DNA from 4 places in the Virgibacillus sp. JSM 102003 genome. Region 1 is predicted to be linked to each of the others. Evidence: predicted binding sites of a transcription regulator. Region 1 holds the regulator's gene; each other region holds the start of a gene.
What was found. The regulator LexA, encoded in region 1, represses DNA repair genes until DNA is damaged. The targets are predictions, from matches to a motif close to CGAACATATGTTCG.
Positions count from the first base shown of each region.

Region 2: a site for LexA is predicted at 1,218-1,231, ahead of ACE1TG_RS00340 (DNA polymerase IV). Genes of this name have one in related genera too.
Region 3: a site for LexA is predicted at 2,539-2,552, ahead of uvrB (excinuclease ABC subunit UvrB). Genes of this name have one in related genera too.
Region 4: a site for LexA is predicted at 3,792-3,805, ahead of ACE1TG_RS04020 (YhjD family protein). Genes of this name have one in related genera too.

Region 1 covers NZ_JBHFQH010000004.1:5,535-11,567, forward strand. The annotation lists gene tkt (transketolase) at 1-864, opposite strand, end outside; gene ACE1TG_RS05460 (DUF896 domain-containing protein) at 962-1,195, opposite strand; gene ACE1TG_RS05465 (YneB family resolvase-like protein) at 1,285-1,923, opposite strand; gene lexA (transcriptional repressor LexA) at 2,209-2,832, shown strand; gene glnA (type I glutamate--ammonia ligase) at 2,882-4,219, opposite strand; gene ACE1TG_RS05480 (MerR family transcriptional regulator) at 4,252-4,632, opposite strand; gene ACE1TG_RS05485 (methionine gamma-lyase family protein) at 4,721-5,974, opposite strand; gene hflX (GTPase HflX) at 5,985-6,033, opposite strand, start outside.
Region 2 covers NZ_JBHFQH010000001.1:60,759-66,791, reverse strand. The annotation lists gene ACE1TG_RS00345 (M20/M25/M40 family metallo-hydrolase) at 1-1,063, shown strand, start outside; gene ACE1TG_RS00340 (DNA polymerase IV) at 1,249-2,499, shown strand; gene ACE1TG_RS00335 (aldehyde dehydrogenase) at 2,861-4,231, opposite strand; gene rnz (ribonuclease Z) at 4,246-5,169, opposite strand; gene namA (NADPH dehydrogenase NamA) at 5,171-6,033, opposite strand, start outside.
Region 3 covers NZ_JBHFQH010000005.1:203,398-209,430, forward strand. The annotation lists gene ACE1TG_RS07715 (metallophosphoesterase) at 1-356, opposite strand, end outside; gene ACE1TG_RS07720 (MGDG synthase family glycosyltransferase) at 445-1,548, shown strand; gene ACE1TG_RS07725 (FixH family protein) at 1,654-2,391, opposite strand; gene uvrB (excinuclease ABC subunit UvrB) at 2,619-4,601, shown strand; gene uvrA (excinuclease ABC subunit UvrA) at 4,609-6,033, shown strand, end outside.
Region 4 covers NZ_JBHFQH010000002.1:305,617-311,649, reverse strand. The annotation lists gene addB (helicase-exonuclease AddAB subunit AddB) at 1-1,765, opposite strand, end outside; gene lepB (signal peptidase I) at 1,977-2,528, opposite strand; gene ACE1TG_RS04025 (TVP38/TMEM64 family protein) at 2,647-3,294, opposite strand; gene ACE1TG_RS04020 (YhjD family protein) at 3,823-4,212, shown strand; gene ACE1TG_RS04015 (competence protein ComK) at 4,160-4,681, opposite strand; gene ACE1TG_RS04010 (hypothetical protein) at 4,814-4,966, opposite strand; gene ACE1TG_RS04005 (fatty acid--CoA ligase family protein) at 5,085-6,033, opposite strand, start outside.

The DNA.
Region 1 (6,033 bases):
AACCTGGAAATCATCATGTGACCATTTATAATACTCTTTTGTCAGTTTAACTTCATCTTCACCAAGTGGTGCGCCATGGGAAGCTGCAGAAGCTGATTTATTTGGCGAACCATAACCGATAACAGTTTTCACCTCAATTAAGGTAGGCTGTTCGGTATTTTGTTTAGCTTCATTAATCGCATTTCGAATAGCGGTTAAATCATTACCATCTTCTACACGCAGAACTTGCCATCCATAAGCTTTAAAACGATCTTCCGTATTATCGGAGAATGCTCGATCTAAGTCGCCATCTAATGAAATATCATTTGAATCATATAATGCAATTAGCTTTCCAAGGCCTAAGTGACCTGCTAAGGAAGCAGCTTCATGTGAAATACCTTCCATTAAATCGCCATCACTTACAAGCGCATACGTATTATGATCAATTATTGATATGTCATTCTGATTATATTTTGCTGCAAGATGTGCTTCCGCAATTGCCATTCCAACAGACATCCCAAGACCTTGTCCTAATGGTCCGGTTGTTGCTTCTACTCCGTCTGTATGATGGACTTCTGGATGTCCTGGTGTTCTTGAATCCCATTGACGGAAAGACTTCAGATCATCTATTGTTACATCATATCCTGATAAATGCAGCAATCCATATAATAGCATGGATCCATGCCCAGCAGACAACACAAATCGATCACGATTAAACCATTTTGAGTTATTTGGATTTTGTTTCATAAAATCAGTCCATAAGGTATAAGCCATTGGAGCGGCCCCCATCGGCAGGCCTGGATGACCGGAGTTTGCATTTTCTATTGCATCAATTGCTAGTGTACGTATCGTATTAATTGATAATTGTTCGATATCATGTGACAAAAAAATTCCCCTTTCCACTTAAAAGTTGTTAACATCCCTTTTTATTCTATAATGAAACATATCGTGTAACAAGTAATAAACTAAAATTGTTTTAGACTTAATGTTTTTTGTTCCTATCCTGTAAATCACGTACTTTATCAGGAGTAACATCATTTCCTTCCTTATCCATTACAGTCATGGATTTAAACTGATTTTTAAATGATTTTCGTACATTTTTTAAATATTCCTGTCTAAGCTCTTTTTGCTCTGTTTTTTCTTGCTCAGTTAACTTTTTTTCTTTTGATTTCTTCGCAAGTTCATTTATACGTTCCAATTTATCTTTTGATATCACCTTTAAAAACCTCCTAGAAAAACACTTAAAAAGCAAGAACAATATTTAATGTCCTTGCTTTTTTATATTACTTTACATGGATATTAGATTCAAGTTTTTTGAAACTCCTGATACCTCCGGTGTACTGTTGCTTTGGAAACCGGATGACCTAAACCATTTAATGTAGTTGTAATTTCCTTAAATGTTAAGTTATTTTGTCTCATTCGGACAACTTCTTCTATTGGAAATTCTTTTCGCTCTCTTCCAGGAGCATGGTGACGATTTGATAGGTTTTCACTTGGGTCAAATCCCCCATCTATTGCCTTTTTCATACCGCGCTTAATTTTCGTATTATGGATTTTACGTTGGTATTCTTCTACTATACCGACTATTTGCAGAACCATTGAATCTGATTCTGACAACTCAATTTCTCCACCTTGTATACCTGTATAGATGGAAATATTTAATTTTTGTAATTGATGAAACAAGGCAATTTTAGTATTACCCCGCCCTAACCTCGTTTCATCCTGTACTAACAAACATTCAGCCTTCTTTTCGGAAAAAGACTCAAGCATCTGAAAAATACCATCTCTATTTATCTCATACCCGCTCTCTTGTTCTTCAATAGAATCTACAACGGTAAGCTGATGTTTGTTCGCAAGAGCCATTAACTCTTCTTTCTGTCTATTTAAAGATGTCTCTTGTACTTTTTTGTCGGTACTTACACGACAATAGATTATTGCATTCAATTTTATACGCTCCTTATGCTATGCACTGGTTATCATGGAGAAATACAAGAAACCTAACGCCAAAGTAAAAGCAACTAAATAAAATATATCTGTTTTTGTTACTTTTTCAAACATATTAATCAGTCCTTCCTTTTTATAATAAGAACTTCTGTTCGCATCTTCCTCTATTAATCATTATATACGAACATACGATCTTGTCAACAGTTTTTCGAACGAATGTTTGCTTTTTCCAAAAATAGGTGATAAACTATCATTAATAAATCCTATGCGCGAGGTGTATGATAGATGAATAAACTTTCTAAAAGGCAAGAAACAATACTTGATTATATTAAAGAAGAAGTGAATGGCAAAGGTTATCCGCCATCAGTTCGAGAGATTGCAGAAGCAGTCGGACTTGCTTCAAGTTCAACTGTCCATGGGCATTTGGCAAGGCTTGAAAGTAAAGGTTTTATTAGAAGAGACCCTACTAAGCCTAGAGCTATTGAGGTTTTAGATCTATCTGAAGAAAGTCAAATTCCTAGAGAAGAAGCAAGATATGCACCAGTTATTGGTAAAGTTACTGCCGGGATACCAATTACCGCAGTAGAAAACATTGAAGAATTCGTTCCATTACCTAGTTCCAGTGCCGGACCTGATGATAACCTTTTTGTTCTCATTATTGAGGGTGAAAGTATGATAGAAGCTGGCATTTTAGATGGGGATATGGTAATTGTTAAACAGCAAAATACTGCACAAAACGGAGAAATTGTTGTAGCAATGACTGATGAAGACGAGGCAACTGTAAAGCGATTTTTTAAAGAAAAAAATCAAATACGTTTGCAGCCGGAGAATGCCACAATGAATCCTCTCATCTATCAAAATGTAACAATTCTAGGTAAGGTAATCGGCTTATACCGTAATATTCAATAAGAAAAAGGCTTCCGTCATTAAAATGACGAAAGCCTTTTTTATATAGCCTTTAATATGTTGATAGATATTGTTCTCTTTCCCAAGGGTGAACAGTCGTACGGAACATGTCCCATTCGATTTCTTTTGCTTCTATAAAGTGTTCGTATAAGTGTTCGCCTAATGCATCGGTAACTACTTTATCTTTTTGAAGTTCTTCTAACGCATCCATAAGTGTTGCAGGTAAATCTTTTATACCGTTTTTCTCGCGTTCTTCTTTATCCATCATATAAATATTACGGTCTACAGAAGTAGGTGGTGTTAATTTCTTGCTGACGCCTTCTAATCCAGACGCAAGTAATACGGCCATGGCCATATATGGATTAGCTGCAGGATCAACACTTCTAACTTCAATTCTTGTACTCAAACCTCTCGAATATGGAATTCGAATAAGTGGGCTTCGATTTGTCCCAGACCATGCAACGTAACAAGGAGCCTCATATCCCGGCACAAGTCTCTTAAATGAATTAACAGTTGGATTTGTAACAGCTGTAAAGTTTGTAGCATGTTTAATGACACCCGCAGTAAATTGGTAAGCGACATCGCTAAGCTGCATATCTCCTGTTGTATCGAAGAAGCTATTTTCACCATCTTTAAATAAAGACATATTAACATGCATTCCAGATCCATTTACTCCGAATAATGGTTTAGGCATGAATGTTGCATGCAGATTATGTTTCCTTGCAATTGTTTTTACTGCAAGCTTAAATGTTTGAATGTCATCACAATGCTTAACTGCATCAGAGTATTTAAAATCAATTTCATGTTGTCCAGGTGCAACTTCGTGATGCGATGCCTCGATTTCAAATCCCATTTCTTCCAACTCAAGCACAATATCTCTTCGGCAATTCTCTCCAAGGTCGGTTGGTGCCAAATCGAAGTAACCACCACGGTCATTCAATTCCATTGACGGGTCACCTTTTTCATCAAGCTTGAATAAAAAGAACTCTGGCTCTGTTCCAATATTAAATGCATCAAAACCTAAATCTTCCATTTTCTTAAGGTTTCGTTTTAGATTATACCTCGGGCAACCTTCAAATGGCGTACCATCCGGATTATAAATATCGCAAATAAAACGAGCTACCTTCCCTTTATCAGAAGTCCATGGAAATACCACAAATGTATTTAAATCAGGATATAAGTACATATCTGATTCTTCAATACGAACAAATCCTTCAATAGAAGAACCGTCAAACATCATCTTATTATCTAAGGCTTTGTCCAACTGACTAAGTGGAATCTCAACATTTTTGATTGTTCCAAGCATGTCTGTAAATTGCAAGCGGACAAACCGGACATTTTCCTCCTCTATTTTCTTCATAATTTGTTCTTTGGTAAAATCTGAACTCATCTAACTGCCTCCTAGTATATTTTTATATATATTTAGTGAAAAAATCGAGAAAGCTCTCCTTGACGCATGCTCGACTTTCCCATTCTCCCTGCATCCATTAACTCATTCTTCAGCATTGTACGTAATTGACGATCTGATATCTGAGGTTTAGCTTTTTCATTATTTTGTGTATTTTCTTCTGTTATGATGTGCTTAATACCAGCTAAATTAATTCCTCTGTCCATCAGATTTTTTATTTCTAATAATCGATCAACATCATTAAAAGAAAATAAACGTTGGTTGCCGGTAGATCTCTCAGGATGAATTAAATTATGTTCTTCATAATATCGAATCTGTCTTGCTGTCAATTCAGTTAATTTTTTAACAATACTTATTGAAAATAAAGGCATTGAACGTCTATCTTGATCGTCCATTATAATACCTCCTTTTAATCATCTAAAATAATAATAGCATATGTAATGTTTATTGTCAAATTAATGTTAACTTACTTAACATGGTTTTCTACATTTGTTTTTCAATTGTTACCAAACCACTATCCATTAACTTTTCCACTGCGGCTACTAAAGCCAATTTTACATGCGAATAAGTTAATCCACCTTGAACAAATGCTGTATATGGTTCCCTGATTGGTCCATCAGCTGTTAGCTCGAGACTCGCTCCTTGCACAAATGTACCAGCTGCCATAATCACCTTATCCTGATAACCAGGAATTTCACTCGGGTAAGGTGTTACAAATGAATTGATTGGTGAACTGTGTTGAATCGCCTGGCAAAAGGCGATCATATTTTCCTGATTACCAAATGTAACAGACTGTATTAAGTCTGTGCGTTCAGCTTTGTAATGAGGGCTTGTCTTAAATCCGACTAACTCTATAAATCTTGCAGTCAGAATTGCTCCTTTCAATGCTTCCCCAACAATGTGAGGTGCCAGGAATAATCCTTGAAACATTTCCTGCAGCATATTAAGCGTTGCCCCAGTTTCCTTTCCAAGACCTGGGGCAGTTAAACGGTGAGCACACTGAAGTACGAGGTCTTTTTTTCCTGCTATGTATCCTCCAGCTCGTACTATTCCACCTCCCGGATTTTTAATTAGCGAACCAGCAATAATATCTGCACCTACATGTAATGGTTCTTTCTCTTCTACAAACTCTCCATAACAATTGTCTACAAAAACAATTAAGTCTTTATTTATACCTTTTATAAAGGTAACCATTTCCTCTATTTCATCAATTGTGAATGACGGTCTATCATCATATCCTTTTGATCGTTGTATACCAATTACTTTTGTTTGCTGGGAAATCTTTTGTTTTATTCCATTATAATTAACTTTTCCATCTTCTAATAAATCTAATTCACTGTATATGATGTTGAAATCAGTTAATGACCCTGTATTTGTTTCATGGACTCCAATTACGGACTCTAACGTATCATATGGCTTGCCAGTAACATACAGTAGTTCATCATCAGGTCTCAATAAACCGAATAATGCTGTTGATATTGCATGGGTTCCTGAAACAATCTGTGGTCTGACAAGCGCATCTTCACCACCAAACACATCCGAATATACAGCTTCTAACGTTTCTCTTCCTAAGTCATCATAGCCGTATCCAGTAGTTGGGTTAAAATGACTATCACTAACTCGGTTCTTCTGAAAAGAATCCAGTACCCGCTTCTGATTGGTTTCTGCTATAGCCACAACATTCTTATGTTGTGCAGCGCAATCCGCTTCTGCCTGTTTCATTAATTGTTTGGTCATTAGTACATTATTACTCCTTTAATAAACTTTGTAGTGGGTGTTCTTGTCGCATGTATCCT
Region 2 (6,033 bases), on a different contig from region 1:
GACGAAACATGAAACTAAAATTGCTGAAGTACTAACAAAAATGTTCACCGATTTAGGTTTAGATGTAGTAGAAGATGATAGTAAAGATGAAACTGGTCATGGGGCAGGAAACCTGATTTGTACGCTGAAAGGTAATAAAGAAGGTGTAAACCCAATTTACTTTACTTCCCATATGGACACTGTCGTTCCTGGTACAGGAATTAAACCATCAATTGAAGATGGTTATATTAAATCTGATGGTACAACCATATTGGGTGCTGATGATAAAGCCGGTTTAGCCGCAATCCTGGAAACCATTCAGACACTAAAAGAAAATAATATTAAACACGGTGACGTTCAGTTTGTCATAACAGTAGGCGAGGAGTCAGGTCTTGTCGGTGCTAAAGCTTTAGATGGCTCTCTTCTAAATGCAAAATATGGTTATGCAATAGACAGCAATGGTACAGTGGGTGATATTATTGTTGCAGCACCAACCCAAGCCAAATTATTTACTGTAATGAAAGGCAAAACTGCACACGCTGGTGTTGCTCCAGAAAAGGGAGTTTCAGCAATTACGCTGGCAGCCAAAGCTATTTCCAAAATGCCTCTTGGCCGGATTGACGATGATACAACTGCGAATATTGGACGCTTTGAAGGTGGTAAGCAAACGAATATTGTTTGTGATCATGTCGAAATCCTGGCTGAAGCGCGATCATTGATTCCAGCAAAAATGGAAGAACAAGTTGCGAAGATGAAAGATGCATTTGAAAATACTGCTGATGAATACGGTGGAAGTGCTGACGTCGATGTGAAAATTATGTACCCAGGCTTTAAGCATGAAGCAGGGGATGAAGTTGTCGAAGTTGCCAGAAGTGCAGCAAAAACAATCGGTCGTGAAAGTAGCCTAAAGAAAAGTGGCGGCGGAAGTGATGCGAATATAATTGCTGGACTTGGAATTCCTACTGTGAACCTTGCAGTTGGTTATGAAGAGATTCATACAACCAGTGAACGAATCCCTGTAGATGAATTAGTTAAAATCACAGAACTAGTCACTGCTATCGTACAAGAAGTTTCAAACAAGTAAGTAACTAGGATGAAGACCTCTTTTAGCAAAAGGGGTCTTTTTTGGCAGTTATGGAAGTATAAATCTTTTCTTACTGCATAAGTGCAACAAAGGCTTATCTATATTATGCTTGGCGATAAGCCAAGTTTTCTATTAGTATGATATACTATTGGTACAAACAACAGTTCTAAAAGGATGTAATATGTATGTCACAATGGTATCCTAAAAAAGGCCGCGTTATTTTTCATTTAGATATGAACTCATTTTATGCTTCTGTTGAAATGGCCTATAACCCAAAACTAAAAGGTAAGCCTGTAGCAATTGCCGGGAATCCTGAACAACGTAAAGGGATAATTGTGACAAGCAGCTATGAGGCCAGAGCCAAAGGTGTAAAGACCACAATGCAGTTATGGCAGGCTAAAAAGCTGTGTCCTGAGTTAATCGTTTTACGTCCAAATTTTGAACGTTATCGTACGGCGTCAAAGGAAATGTTTAAAATGCTTGCTGAAATAACACCATTTGTGCAGCCAGTTTCGATTGATGAAGGTTATATGGATATAACCGAGAGTGAACATCACGGAACTCCTATTGAGATTGCTCAAAACTTGCAGCAAAAAATTCATCAAGAGCTAGATCTCCCGTGCAGTATTGGAATTGCACCAAATAAATTTTTAGCAAAGATGGCATCTGATATGAAAAAGCCATTAGGAATTACAATTCTGCGAAAACGGGACTTATCCCAAAAACTTTGGCCGCTACCAATTGAAGAAATGTATGGTGTTGGTGATAAAACCGCTGAAAAATTACGAGCAATTGATGTAAAAACAATTGGTGATTTGGCAAAAGGAGATGTTTATCAACTGAAACGTGTGCTTGGGATAAATGGAGAACGATTAAAAAATAGAGCAAACGGTATTGATACTCGTCCCGTTGACCCTGAGGCTATCCATGAATTTAAAAGCATAGGCAGCTCACAAACCCTACCGGAAGACACTACGAATGAAGCTGAAATTCGTAATCTCATGCATCAGCTGACAGATAACGTAGAACGTCGCATGAAACGAAAACAAGCAGCTGGACGTAGTGTACAGATTATGATTCGCTACTATGATCATAAAACAATCACTCGAAGTAAAAAATTGCAGGGTTTTATTGATTCAAAGGAAGACATACTGCACATTGCTAACGAATTATTTCAAAAGCACTGGAATTTGGACCCTATCCGATTGCTTGGCATTACGGTTCAGGACGTTGATGAAAAGCAAAATATCGCCAAACAGCTTGATTTGTTTACGTATGAAGAAGAAGCAGGTAAGGAAAAATTATATACTGTTATTGATGAGCTATCCCAAAAATATGGGAAGAATCCTTTTAAGCAATTGCAGATAGAGGAAGGTAAGGACGAACAACCACGGACAAGCTTTCAAAAAGACTTTTTGGATGACTATAAGCGATAATATCCCCATGCTGAATCATGTTTTCTTTCACATATATCAGTAATGTGGATTCTGGTTCCATTAATTTATTTTTTAAGTAATTACAATGTATTGCCATTCGAAATGAGGACCCTCACCCAATCTTCGAGGAAATAACGGAATGAGGATCCGCCACACAGTCGAGGTGAATCCTCATTCCGCTAAATGGCAGAAAAAGTGCTCTCAGAAGGACGAGACGGATCCTCGTTCCGCTAATAGCAAAAGATCAGCCAAATTTGTGGCAAAAATGACAATAGCGGAATGAGGATCCGAACCCAAGCCTAAAATGATGATTTTCGAGGAAATAACGGAACGAGGATCCGCCACACATTTATTTATGCATTTATTTCATAATTTTTTTCACCAGTGTATGAGCAATTTTGCTTCCGGGATATCGTAACGGCATATCAAACTTAGTTGTTTGTTTCAGTATGCTTTTTTTGTGTGTAAATGTATCAAAGCCATACTTACCATGATATGCACCCATTCCACTACTGCCAACACCACCAAATGGAAGGTGTGGATTAGCTAGATGATAAAGTGTATCGTTAATACATCCGCCGCCAAAGGATACATTTTTTAGTATGCTTTGTTGAGATTTTTCTTTTTCTCCAAAATAATAGAGTGCTAGTGGTTTGTCCATCTGTTTTAGTTCTGAAATGACACCATCAAGTTCGGTAAATGCTAGCATTGGCAAAAGCGGACCAAATATTTCTTCTTGCATAATCGAATGATCCCAGGTGATATTATATAAAATAGTGGGTTCAATGGACAGCTTCTCTTCATCTGCACTGCCACCATATACGACTTCACCATCAGCCAGGAATGCTTGCAATCTATTAAAATGTTCTTTGTGTACAATTCGAGTATAGTCATCGTTTTGAAGTGGTTTCTTACCGTAAAATATTTTGATATGTTTTTCCATCGCTTTTAACAATTTTGGTTTTACTTTTTCATGAATATACAGGTAATCTGGTGCGACACAGGTTTGACCTGCATTCGTAAATTTCCCCCATACAATCCGCTTTGCAGCAAGGTCAATGTTCGCATCTTTATCTATGATAGCAGGGCTCTTTCCACCCAGTTCCAATGTTATCGGAGTTAAATGCTTACTTGCTTGTTGCATAACGACTTTACCAACAGCTGAACTACCAGTGAAAAAGATGTAATCGAATCGTTGTTCCAATAATTGCTGACTGGTTTCTTTTGCACCTTCTACTACTGTAAAAAAGCAAGGGTTAAAAGTTTCATTGAGCATTTCTGCAAGCAATGAAGAGGTAGCTTGCGTAAATTCGGATGGTTTTATTACAACTGTGTTTCCTGCCGCAATCGCGCCTATGGCTGGACCAATTGCTAACTGAAGTGGATAGTTCCATGGTGCGATAACTAATGTAACTCCATATGGCTCCTTGTAAATATAGTTATTTGTCCCTTTGTAGGTAATTGGTGCATCAGCCTTTTCCGGTTCCATCCAGTCTTTTAGCTGCTTTATGGCAAAATCAATTTCCGAGTACAGAAACCCTAGTTCAGTCGTTAATGTTTCATGTTCGGATTTGTTCAAGTCATCCTTCAGTGCCCGATATATTTCCTGTTCATACTTTTTCAGCATACGCTTTAAAGCTTTTAACTGATTTTTGCGGAAAGAATACTCCAACGTTTTCCCATTATGAAAAAAATCTCGCTGGCTTTTCACTAGTTTTTCAATTTGTTCCATGTAAAGCACTCCTTTTATCTAGAGTTTACCGTAACTTTATAAAAGTCAGAAGCAAGTTCTGTGTTCGGAAAAATCTCTTGTGCGTGTTTTGCCAGGGTTTCAAAATCCTCTTTTTGATAGCGTGAGGATATATGCGTTAATACGAGCTTTTTGACATTTGCCTCTTTTGCAAGAGAGGCAGCTTCTTTAGTCGTGGTATGAAAGTATTCCTGTGCTAAGTCTGCTTTTGAAACGTCGAATGTTGCCTCATGTACAAGTACATCCGAACCTTCTGCAAATGTTTTAAATTGATGTGTTGACCGAGTATCACCAAAAACGGTTATAACACGCCCTTTTTTGTCGGGACCAAGAAAATTAGGGCGATGAATAACCTGTCCTTCTTGTGTTTTTACCACATCATTCTTCTTTATTTGTTGATAAATAGGACCTGGCTCAATACCTAACTCTTTTAACTTGTCTACCAACAGTTCGCCGGGTTTATCTTTTTCTTCAATACGAAATCCATAACTTGGTATTCCATGGTCCAGCTCTTTGGAGGTGACAATAACCTGTTCATTTTCAAAGACCAGCCCCTCAGATATTTCAACAATGGAAAGCGGATAGGTCAAATGTGTCCCACTTACCCTAAGACATGTCTCAACATATTCTTTAATACCCTGTGGTCCATATATGGTAAGTAAATCATCTCCACCTTGAAAAGATCTGCTGCTTAACAGACCTGGAAGGCCATAAATATGGTCGCCGTGCATATGTGTGATGAAAATTTTATTGATTTTGCGTGGTTTAATCGATGTATGCAGTATCTGGTGCTGTGTCGCTTCTCCGCAATCAAACAGCCATATGCTATTTTGCTCTTGTAATAAGGTTAAAGCAATTGAAGATACGTTGCGGTTCTTTGACGGAACACCTGAACCAGTACCAAGAAATATTAACTCCATGTTAATTCCATCCTCGTTCATATTGTTTTATTGGTTCAAGTGAGTGACCTAATTCATCAGCAGCTGTCTTTGCCCAATACGGATTTCGTAACAACGCCCGGGCCACAAATACAAGGTCAGCACGATCGTTTTGGACTATTTCTTCAGCTTGAATGCCACTTGTAATCAGCCCAACTGCCCCCGTAGCTACAGATGCTTCCTGTTTAATCGTTTCACACCGCTTGATTTGATAACCTGGATAAGGGGAAATGGAGGCCGGAACCACTCCGCCAGAACTGCAATCAATTAAATCTATGCCTTGTTGTTTCATTTGTTTTGAGAAGTACAGAATGTTTTCCAGTGTGTTTCCTTGCTCGTTATATTCGTCAGTAGATATACGAACAAATAAAGGTCCGTTCCAGATGGATTTGATACTATCAATAATTTGAGATAAAAAGCGATAACGATTCTCAAGATTACCACCATATTCGTCCTCACGCTTGTTTGTTAATGGAGAAAGGAACTGATTAATTAAATATCCGTGCGCTGCATGAATTTCTATAATGTCAAAGTCTGCTTCCTTTGCTCGTTTTGCTCCATTCTTAAAAGCTTCAATCGTCTCATCGATGTCTTCAGTAGTCATTTCAGTTGGTGTTTTAGATGATTCATTAAATGGTAGTGGAGAGGGAGCATATATTGCTGAATCAAGTCTTGCTTTTCTCCCGGCATGTGCTAGCTGAACCCCAGTAGCTGATCCATAGCTATGAATTTGCTCATTTAACCTTTTTAACCCATCAATATGATCATCATGCCAGATACCTAAGTCTTCATGTGAAATACGACCCTCTGGCTGTACAGCAGCCGCTTCTGTCAAAATTAAACCGA
Region 3 (6,033 bases), on a different contig from region 1:
TAATCATGATTTCCGAATACCGCATAAGTCCCATATACAGGCTGGAGGCGATTCAATACACGCAGATATGGAAGTAATTTTGGTATTGAGCGTTTACGGTCCAGGAAATCACCGGTTAAAGCGATTAAATCAACAGTTTCATTCTCCAGCTTGTGTGCCAGTTGGATGGGGGTTAACGAGATGTTTTCAAGGTGTAGATCAGATAGGTGAAGAATCGATAATGTTGAATCCTGTTTTATGGCTGACTTAGACGCAATATTGATTTTATTTATTTTAATATCTTTCGTATTTTTAAAAGCTTTAAAAACCAGAAGGCAACTTGAAAAGATAATGATAGTAATAAATAGATAAGTCATCAGAATACCCCTTTCTCTCACGAATAAAAGTATATCATGCTGACGGTGACTCTATCATTGGTAATTGAAGCCAAATGGAGGCAATGAAATGAATCAGAAAAAGGCTTTATTTTTACCCTTTATGCAAATCCCTACTGGACATCATCATGTTGCTGATGCACTGATAAATGAGATTCAAACGTCTCATAATGATATTATTTGTGATAAAGTAGATATTCTATCGTATAGCTATGGAGGAATGGAGAAAGTCGTATCAACTACATATTTAGCATGGATTAGAAAGTTTCCGGATGTATATGACTGGCTTTACAAACAGGCTGCATATAAAAAAACATCCCCGCATAGCCGTCAGTATTTGTATGAAACAATGTTTACTTATTTTTTAAAACGATTAACTAATCAGCAAAATCCCAGCGTTTTATTCTGTACACATGCACTTCCATCGAATATTGCAAGTATCTTAAAAAAGAAAAAGAAGCTGCAATCCATTACGGTAAACGTATATACGGATTTTTTTATAAATAGAGTATGGGGAATCGATGGAATAGATTATCATATGGTTCCAACGATTGATGTAAAAGAATACTTGTTGAAAAGAGGGGTCCCTTTAAGCCGGATCTTTGTAACAGGTATTCCAATTCATTCGGAATTTCATCCGAAAAAGAACTACCAATCAGCAAATGAAGGAATATCAGTATTAATAACGGGCGGAAGTTTGGGGGTTGGTGCTATCAGTAAATTGCTACATTATTCTAATTCGGACAGGATTCATTATTACGTTTTATGCGGAAAGAACAAAGTATTGTACGAACAGCTACTAAAAGAAGACAAGCCAACTGTAACACCGCTGCCATATATAACCAGTAAAGGAGAAATGAATAGATTATATGATAATGTTGATGCAGTATTAACAAAGCCCGGAGGAGTCACAATCAGCGAATGTTTAATGAAGCGGAAACCCATATTTGTTTATGATCCATTACCTGGACAGGAGAAAATTAATGTTGAACAGTTGAAACGAATAGGCGTGATATCTTCGATTGATTTTGAAGACAATCTATTGGAACCGCAAATCCTTGAGTTCTTTTGTGATGAAAAAAGACAGTGTGTCTACAGACAAAAGGTTGATGATTATCATCGGAACTTAGACGAAAGACCACTGTCACTGTTAATTGAGGAAATACTGCAATAATAAGGTTAGCTGTACCAGCAATTGTTTTTTTGTCAGCAGTAGACTTTTTTACTAAATAACTATGCCATTCACCAAAAAGGCTTGGCGAATGACAGGTTTTCTGATTTACTGTACTTCAGCGGTGAACTCTTTATGGCCATGGATCTCCTCTTTTTTGACATGGACATTAATTGTATATGTTCCGCTGTTTTTAAAGGTTGTAGTAGTCTCATATGTGCCAGAAGATGTTTCACTCATGTCAATCCATTCATGTTTCTCGTTATTTTTTTGCCAGATTTCCAACGTTACGGAAGCTTTCTCCAAGATTTCTTCTTTCTGTAACACTTTAACCGAAAAATTGGCTTCTTTTCCAACTGTAACTTTCTCAGGCTGCTTTAAGTTTATAGACAAATGTGAATGACTCTCGTCTGACTCTTTTTTATTTTTATCTGTTTTGGTAGTTGCTTTTACATCACCAATGGATATCTTCTCTTTTGGCATGGTATGCATGGTACGGGCAGTAACGTGTGACTGGACATGGTATACACCAGCTTCATCAAATGACTTTTGCACAGTATATTTGCCGTCACCACTGTGTTCTGCTGCAATCATTTCACTTTTATCTTTTAATCCTTCTTTCCAAATTTCAAATTCCACTTCACTGGCATCCTCAACAGGTTTGTTATCCTGCGTAACTGTCACAGAAAAGGTTACATCCTGCTCTTTGTCAGCTTTTTTTGGGACTTCCAGTTTAGCATTAATCGCCTTTACGACATCACCAGTTGTGCCTTTATCAGTTTCTTCACTTTGACCACATGCTGTCAGAACTATTATGATGAATAGAAATATCATCATTTTTTTCATGTATAAAACCCTCTCTTAAAGCTATGCTACCCTGATTATAAGACATCTGACTTAGCGAAACAATATATTACGTGTGAAACCTTTGTGAATGATTTTTCATAGTTTTTAACGGGTAGAATGTAATAGTAGCCAGGCAAGCAAAAAAATCGAATATTTGTTCGCTTATATGTTAAAATTAGATAATAAATATGGTAAACTAGTAAGCATGATGAACGGAGGTTTGCTTTGTGGAAAATCAATTTGATCTTGTAGCACATTATGAACCAAGTGGTGATCAGCCACAAGCTATAAAGGAAATAGTAGAAAAGGTGAAATCCGGGCAGCGTCATCAGACGTTACTTGGAGCAACGGGTACCGGGAAAACATTTACGGTATCAAATGTTGTTGAGGAAATTAACCGTCCAACGCTTGTAATCGCACATAATAAAACGTTGGCAGGTCAATTATATAGTGAATTCAAAGAATACTTTCCAAATAATGCAGTTGAATATTTTGTCAGCTATTATGATTATTATCAGCCAGAAGCATATGTACCATCAACTGATACTTTTATTGAAAAAGATGCTAGTATTAATGATGAAATTGATAAACTGCGCCACTCAGCGACATCGGCTTTGTTTGAGCGGCGAGATGTTTTAATTGTTTCAAGTGTTTCATGTATTTATGGCCTAGGTTCACCTGAAGATTATGAAGGTCAGGTACTCTCATTAAGAATGGGAATGGAAAAAGATCGGGATCAGCTATTACGTGATTTGGTTGATATACAGTACGCTCGAAATGACATTAATTTCCAACGGGGAACTTTCCGTGTTCGTGGTGACTCTGTTGAAGTAATCCCTGCTTCCAAGGAAGAACATTGTATTCGGATTGAATTTTTCGGTGATGAAATTGACCGAATTCGTGAAGTGGATGCTTTAACTGGTGAAATAGTAGGTGACCGTGAACATGTGGCAATTTTCCCTGCTTCCCACTTCGTTACACGTGAAGAGAAGCTAAAAAAGGCAATTGTTAATATAGAAGCAGAACTTGAAGAACGCTTAAAGCAGCTCCGTGCGGAAAATAAATTACTGGAAGCGCAACGACTGGAGCAACGCACGAATTACGATGTGGAAATGATGCATGAAATGGGATTCTGTTCAGGAATTGAGAACTACTCGCGGCATTTAACTTTTCGTGAAGAAGGAGCAACACCCTACACATTACTCGATTTCTTCCCGGACGATTTTTTAGCTGTTGTAGATGAATCACATGCTACACTTCCTCAGGTACGCGGAATGTACAAAGGTGATAGAGCGCGTAAACAGGTGTTGGTTGATCATGGATTCCGCCTGCCGTCAGCGCTTGATAACCGGCCATTGATGTTTGATGAATTTGAGAAGGCGACAAATCAGCTAATATATGTTTCGGCAACGCCTGGGCCATATGAGATAGAGCATTCGCCTGGGGTAACCGAACAAATTATTCGTCCGACCGGTTTGTTGGATCCAAAAATCGATGTACGGCCAATTGAGGGTCAGATTGATAACCTGATCGAGGAGATTAATAAGCGTTCAGAGCGAAATGAACGTGTCCTGGTAACAACATTAACGAAAAAAATGTCAGAAGATTTAACGGACTATTTAAAAGAAATTGGAATTAAGGTAGCATACTTACATTCTGAAATAAAGACGTTAGAGCGAATTGAAGTTATACGAGATTTACGAGTCGGTAAATATGACGTCCTTGTAGGTATTAACTTGTTACGTGAAGGACTTGATATACCTGAGGTTTCATTGGTAACTATTTTGGATGCGGATAAAGAAGGATTCCTGCGTTCTGAACGATCGCTAATCCAGACGATGGGTCGTGCAGCACGGAATGAAAATGGCCAAGTTGTGATGTATGCTGATCGTATTACAGAATCGATGCAGTTAGCCATTGATGAGACAAATCGCCGTCGTGAAAAGCAAATGGCATATAATGAAAAATACAACATCAAGCCAACAACTATTCGAAAAGACGTACGTGATGTTATCAAGGCGACTGTAGCATCTGAGGAACAGGAGAGTTCTTCAGAAAAAACGAAGAGTATTGCGAAATTATCTAAAACAGAAAAATCTAAAGTTATCGAGAATATGGACAAAGAAATGAAAGATGCAGCAAAAGCACTTGATTTTGAGAAGGCTGCGGAGCTTCGTGATATAATACTTGAACTTAAAGCGGAAGGATGACCTGTTCATGCCAAGTAAATCAATAAAAGTACAAGGTGCCCGTGCACATAATTTAAAAAATGTAGATATAACCATTCCTAAAAATAAACTTGTGGTCTTAACAGGTTTATCTGGTTCAGGCAAATCCTCGCTTGCCTTTGATACAATTTACGCAGAAGGGCAGCGACGTTATGTAGAATCACTCTCTGCTTATGCACGTCAATTTTTGGGACAGATGGATAAACCGGATGTTGATTCGATTGAGGGATTATCACCAGCCATATCAATTGATCAAAAGACAACGAGTAAAAATCCTCGTTCAACAGTCGGAACTGTTACAGAAATTTATGATTATCTGCGTTTACTCTATGCCCGTGTGGGGCGACCAACATGTCCGAAACATGGTATTGAAATTAGTTCACAGACTGTTCAGCAAATGGTTGACCGCATTTTGGAATACCCGGATCGTACAAAAATGCAAATTTTGGCCCCTGTTGTTTCCGGACGCAAGGGAGAACATGTCAAAGTAATCGAAAATCTTAAACAGGAAGGGTATGTTCGGATACGCGTTGACAACGAAATGCGTGAAGTCACTGATGATATCCAGCTGGAAAAAAATAAAAAGCATTCAATTGAAGTCGTAATTGACCGCATTGTTGTAAAGGATGGTGTTGCTGGTAGATTGAGTGACTCCATTGAAACAGCTCTTGGCTTGGGTGAAGGGAAAATTATTGTCGATGTCATTGGTGAAGAAGAATTGTTGTTCAATGAGAATCATGCATGTCCAATTTGCGGATTTTCCATTGGTGAGTTGGAGCCTCGATTATTCTCGTTTAACAGTCCATTTGGAGCCTGTCCAACATGCGACGGATTAGGGACGAACCTGGAGGTTGACTTGGAGCTTGTTATTCCCGACTGGGACAAGACATTAAACCAACATGCTATCACAGCATGGGAACCAATCAGTTCCCAATACTATCCGCAACTGCTGAAGAGTGTCTGCAATCATTATGGTATTGATATGGATACGCCGGTAAAAAATATTCCATCTGATCAAATGGATAAAATTCTTTATGGGAGCGGTAAAGAAAAAATTCACTTTTATTATGAGAATGATTTTGGAAATATACGTGATAATAATATTCTGTTTGAAGGTGTCTTGAAAAATATTGCACGCCGGTATAGGGAGACATCGTCAGATTATATCCGTGAAACGTTGGAAAAATATATGGCTCAGACGAACTGCCCAACATGTGATGGATATCGCTTAAAAGAAGGTGCCCTTGCCGTAATGGTTAATAACAGGCACATCAGTCAAGTAACCGACTATTCCATCATGGAAGCTAAAGACTTTTTCCAAAATCTTGACCTAACGGAGAAGGAAGAAAAAATTGCTCGGATGATATTGAAGGAAATATGTGACCGTTTGGACTTTTTAAATAATGTTGGGCTG
Region 4 (6,033 bases), on a different contig from region 1:
GGTCCATACTTGGGGGCACATGAGAAAAAGTTAGTGAATCGAATCCCGCCTCAATCGTCGTACGGAAAGTATCCAGGTTCATCATTTCGTTCCCGGCCAATTCGACCATCTCATCAAAAAGCTGGATCACTGCATCCCACACTTGCTCTTGCTCGCGGGCCTTTTCGATTTGACCTTCTCTATCATACATTTCCCGCACCTGCTCCAGCCGTTGTGGTACGCCCAATTGTTCTATTAGCAAATAGACTATTTCGCATAATTCACTAATCGTATCTGCTTTTCTTATGTCTTTGTCAAATTGCTGTAATGCTTGTACTACTTGATTTCTGTACGCATTTATTCGATTTTGGGTTTCTTTTTCCGAATCTGTTTGTGCTGATTGATCAAACCCTCGAAAGCGCTGAAAAATCCACTGTTTATCGCCCATCCATCGTTCCCGCGAACGAATTCCATATTCAAGTACATAGTTTTCCAACTCATCAATGGCATCATTGGTAAGTGGATACTTCTTATCGGTGGATGGGATAAATCCAGTTTTCAGAACCCGAAAAATAGCATCATACCGCCAATTACCTTCTACAATGTCCAGGACAGAACGAATAAACTCAATCAGGGAATGATTCAGCATTGTCCGTTTTTCATCAATAAAAACTGGAATATCATAATCACTAAAAATAGTATCTATTAAATCGTGATACATATCTGACTGGCGAATAAACACAGCCATATCCTGGAAACGATAGTCTTCTTCACGTACCAGTCGTAATATTTCCTGGGCTGCACCTTCCACCTCTGCACGGGGATGTACTGCCTCAGCAATTTGCAGTGGAACCTTACCACTATATTCAGGTGCAGGTCGCACATCAAAGTTTTGTTCTAAGTGGGCAAAATACGGCCGTTCCTTAAATCTGCCATTCACTGGATCTAGTACAACTGTTTCATCTACGCTAATATTATTCTCCGAAGCAATTGTTTTTAGTATCTGGTATGTTTCTTTCGTTTGGTAAAACAAGTCCAGCTCAGATAGTTCTTCCTCTTCTGGATTATCGACTGTTAATGCAATGGTCACTGATTTACACTTTTTCATTAATGCTTCAACAACAAGGAGCTCCTTTGGCGAAAATCGGTGGAACCCATCCAAGTAAATTTCGGCATCCTCAAGTAATGTGGCATCCTTAATCTTTTCTGCAAGCAACTGCAGCTGGTCCTCACTATCAATATATTTACCTTGCAGTGCATGCACCAAGTTTTCATATATGTACGATAAATCATTTAATTTATCCGATAAAGCAACTTCACCAGATTCTTTATGAACAAACTGATTCATCTGTTCAATTTGCATGTATAACATTTCAGGGGTAATACGATATCGCTTGAATTCGGTAATCATTTTTTCCAGCTGTTCAAGGAACCCCTGTTTCTCTAAAGCCTTTTGAAATACATTCCACTCCGATTCTTTCTCTTCAATAATCTTTCGGAGCATCATTTGAATACCGACCGAGCTAATAAACTGTCTCGTACCGCCACCTGTCTGCTGCAGGACCCTCCACGCCAGACGTGAAAAACTGGTAACCTGTGCACGAATACTTCCATGGATATCCTGACCATTAAACAAGGCATACTCCTGCTGAAAAGTCATTTGATCCGGTACGATATAAAATATTGGCCTGCCTTGTGGATTATCAATCAGTTTTCCTTTAATCTCATCCAATGATCTTCCACTTTTACCAGTACCAGATCTGCCTAATAAAAATCGGATCCCCATAATTTTTCCCCCCTTATTGAAATTTCTTACTCAAAATTTGTTGTTATTAACTGAACTTTCGCATCTATAGAATTAGCTCAAACAGCTATCTACTTCTTAAGACTCATTACTTAGAAAAAGCAACAATCTTTTAGAAAACAACCTTACTAAAAGAGCTTCAATAAAAAAACCTCTATCCCCTATTTTATCAGAGACAAAGGCTTAATTATAGTTAATTGCCGAAGCTTAATTGCATTTGGGAAAATGGCCAATACGTTATATCTACCTTCCCGACAAGTTTATTAACCGATACAAAACCAAACGTACGGCTGTCTAAACTAGATTCACGATTGTCCCCCATAACAAACAAGTTCCCTTCTGGTACTTTCGTCTTCCCAGTCTTTTCCTTCAGTGTAAAGTCTTTTGTATATGGCTTTATCTCATCCATCTTCTTTAATGGTTCCAAAAAGTTTTCTTTTACATACTTTCCATTTATAAAAAGCATATCATCCTTGTATTCTATTTCATCACCAGGCAGCCCAATAACTCGTTTCACATAATCATCTTTTTTGCTTGCATGGAACACAATAACATCAAAACGATCGACATCCTTCAAATCGTATACCACTTTATTTACCATTAACAGGTTTCCATCATAAAGGGTTGGTTCCATCGATTCACCGTCAACAACATAGCTTGCAAATAAAAAAGATCGAAAAAGAAACGCCAATGCTATTGTTAATAAAACAATAGGAATAATTCTGCGTAAATATTTTCTTTTCATTCAAATTTCCTCCAGGGTATTTTCTTTGCGGTTTAGCTGAAGCACCAAAACTTTATATAGACGCTTACGCTTCTGCTTTTCTCTCTGTCTAGCATACCCCGTTCTGATAATTTCTAACCTAATCTCTTTCGGATATTTCTTTGATTAATGCTTTTCGTTGTAAACGGCGCTCAATATATTTACCGATAAGCCAAAATGATACAATGCATATCCCAACAACTATCGTTTTCACCGGTTCTTTTGCAAATTCAAATATACTTGACCCTACATAAGCTATGGAAAATATCATGACAGATTTACCAAGCAATACTGCCAATATAAACTGTTGAATACTTATATTGGATAACCCCGATACAACATTAATCACCGACGATGGCGAAAAAGGAAAACACATTAACAGAAACAACGGCCCAAACCCTCGCCGTTCAACCCAGCCAGTAACCTTATGTACTTGTTTATTGTTACGGATTGCTTTAAAAAGTCGCTTATCACCAAGTCTTCGTATGATTAGAAAAACTAAAATAGCTCCAATCGATGAACCCGCCCATGACAGCAAAAAACCCTCCAGTAACCCGTATGCCGCTGCATTCGCAAACACAAAAACAACTAACGGCAGAAATGGCAAAAATGCCTCAATGAAAGGTAACACAATCCCTGGCAGTGGCCCTAAACTCTCATATTCATTTAATAGTTGCATGATATAGTCATCTAACTTATCTTCCTGAAGTAATACCTTAAAATTAGCTATAAAATATAACAGATCCATTAATGAAGTCTCCCCTAATCATCTATCAACAAAATACACACCCTAATTCACAAAAGCGGAAGCGCCTGTCTAGCGACGTATGGACTGTGCCAAGCGCTGCGGTAGGTCACGTTGCCGCGCAAAGCAGCGGTCTTAGTCGATTTTCCCTTTCCCAAAGATAAAGAATACACGTAGAGCGAAAGCTGCCCCACAGGACGTGGGGTAGTTGATGCTGCTACAGGATGTGTTGTGTTTTAGTCGAACATCCTTTACTTCTTATCTTAAACACGGAGAGGGAAGTCCACTAGGCGCTATGTACTGAAGCTAGACGTAGCTGATGCGGTAGTTCAGTTATCCAAGCACTCCCATTTTATAAATTCTTATGCAACAAGTTTATCTACTTTTATTTTAAATTAAACCTCATTATCTGGAAAGCAGAAATAAAGTTTTTGGCCTCTTTCTTTTCACCTGCAGATTTTTTAGTGTATTTTTCATACATTTTATCATATAATAATTACAGAACATGCGTTCGATTAATGGAGGGTTATCATGCGCTATCTTAATGAAGAAGAATTACAGTTAGCTTCACGCTTTCTATTCCTTTCGATGGCAATGGTTGTTATTCAACAGGATATTCAACACGTCCAGCAAGGAGCTTTTAAAATTAAAGAACCTTATATTGAGCTTTTGGAAAAAATGAATTCAGAAGCAGCTAATGAGCGAAGGAAATTACGAAAATTGATGGAAGACGGGAGAATACAAGTAGTGACATTAAATAAGAACGACTCCTTTTCTTCGTTTTTATTTATTTGCAAAGGTCGGGAAGAAAAACGTAATTATTTTAATCCTGCCATTCGCAAAAAAGTGGAACTAATTGTTCAGGAACTTATGCAAAAGGCTCTGCCACCACATCAGCATTCTGTCTCTGCAAATACTTAATGCGGTTATCCAATAAATAGCGATATTGTGCAGTCCGATGTACCTGATTGAGCATCGATCCGTGAGATACTTCCAGAAGAATAGATTTGCCATTATTGAATACTACTTTGGTAAACCGGTCCGGCCCTTTTAAAACCTGATCAATATGAGAATGTGCAATCCATGAACACTTTGGATTTGTTGGTGCAATTGTGGGAAAGAAATACATGCCACTGGTAGGATCAATCGATATGGGAGCTTTATGTGTGATTCCACAAATATCGCGGGTGCCGTCCTGACGACCTCGCAAACTGGATCCGAAGAACTTGCAAGCATAATCGATGACTTTACTTGGAGACTGTTGAACAAAATACTCTTCCTGTTCTTCTAAAACAGTTGTATTGGTATTTCCGTTTTCATCATGCTTTGCTATAACTGCCATGGTAAGAGGAGTTACTTCGTGCGATGGAAAATAAACTTCATTTAACATATTATCTTCATCCTTTCATAATTAAATGAAAAGAAAGAGGCTTATCTATAATTTACCAAATTCCGAGTAAAAAGTGTATTAAAAATTTAAATTTTCAACAAATTATTAACGAAGTTCACATTTTAGACATAATTAATCAGTTGAATCTGGTGAATTGTCACTATTGCCAGTATTTTCGTCAGTTATCTGTTCCTTTTCCCCACTTTGGTCCAGTTGTGCATGAAAATCTGGATTTAAAATTGTAAAAGTAGCTAACTCAGGCGTGTCATTATTTTTTTTCATCACTAACAAATCCTTTTATTTTTAGTATTCCAGGATTTGAGCCCAAATATACTTAGCATGAGGGCCATAACATAGAGAAGAGATGCCCCAGTATCCAGAACATCTCTTTTCTCTATAAATTCTACTGTTCTACTTTATCACGCAAATTCTTTCGCAAAATTTTGCCTGTCGTATTCTTTGGTAATTCATCCAAAAATTCAATTTTGGATGGTACTTTATATTTTGCTAAATGACCTTTGCAAAAGTCTAATAAAACATCTTCATTTAAGGAGGGGTCTTTTGTAACGACAAAGCATAGTACCGATTCACCGGTCTCAGAGTGAGGTGTACCAATTACTGCTGCTTCAGCTATACTTGGATGCTGATATAGCACTTCTTCTACTTCTCGAGGATAAACATTATACCCGCCGACAAGAATCATATCTTTTTTCCGGTCAACAATGTAAAAATATCCTTCATCATCCATTCGAGCCATATCTCCAGTGTGAAGCCAGCCATCTCTTAATGCCACAGCCGTTTCTTCATCAAGTTTATAATATCCTTTCATCACATTTGGCCCACGAACAGCTAATTCGCCGACTTCACCTGCCTCAACTTCCTCACCAAATTCATCAACAACTTTGTTTTCGACATTTATAATACTCTTACCAATAGAGCCAGGTTTTCTAGGCTGATCCAATGGATTAAAGCAGGTAACTGGTGATGCTTCAGACAGCCCATACCCTTCAGAAACTTTTGCATTAAACGCTTCTTCAAACTGGCCAAGTAAAGCAACAGGCATCGCTGCCCCGCCGGAGATACAAAGACGGATTCCAGTAAATGCTGAAGTATTACCTTCTGCACTTTGAAGCAGGTAATTATACATTGTTGGTACCCCTGCAAAAATCGTTGCTTTGTGATCAACTGCTATCTTAAATACTTCCTGCGGCGAGAATTTTGGCATAATCAATACAGTCCCGCCATTCATTAATGGTGCATTCAACGAAACGGTTAGGCAAAAGACATGGAACATCGGCAACGCTGCTATAACGCGATCCTCTCCATTAATTGTTAAATAATCGGCTGTATCC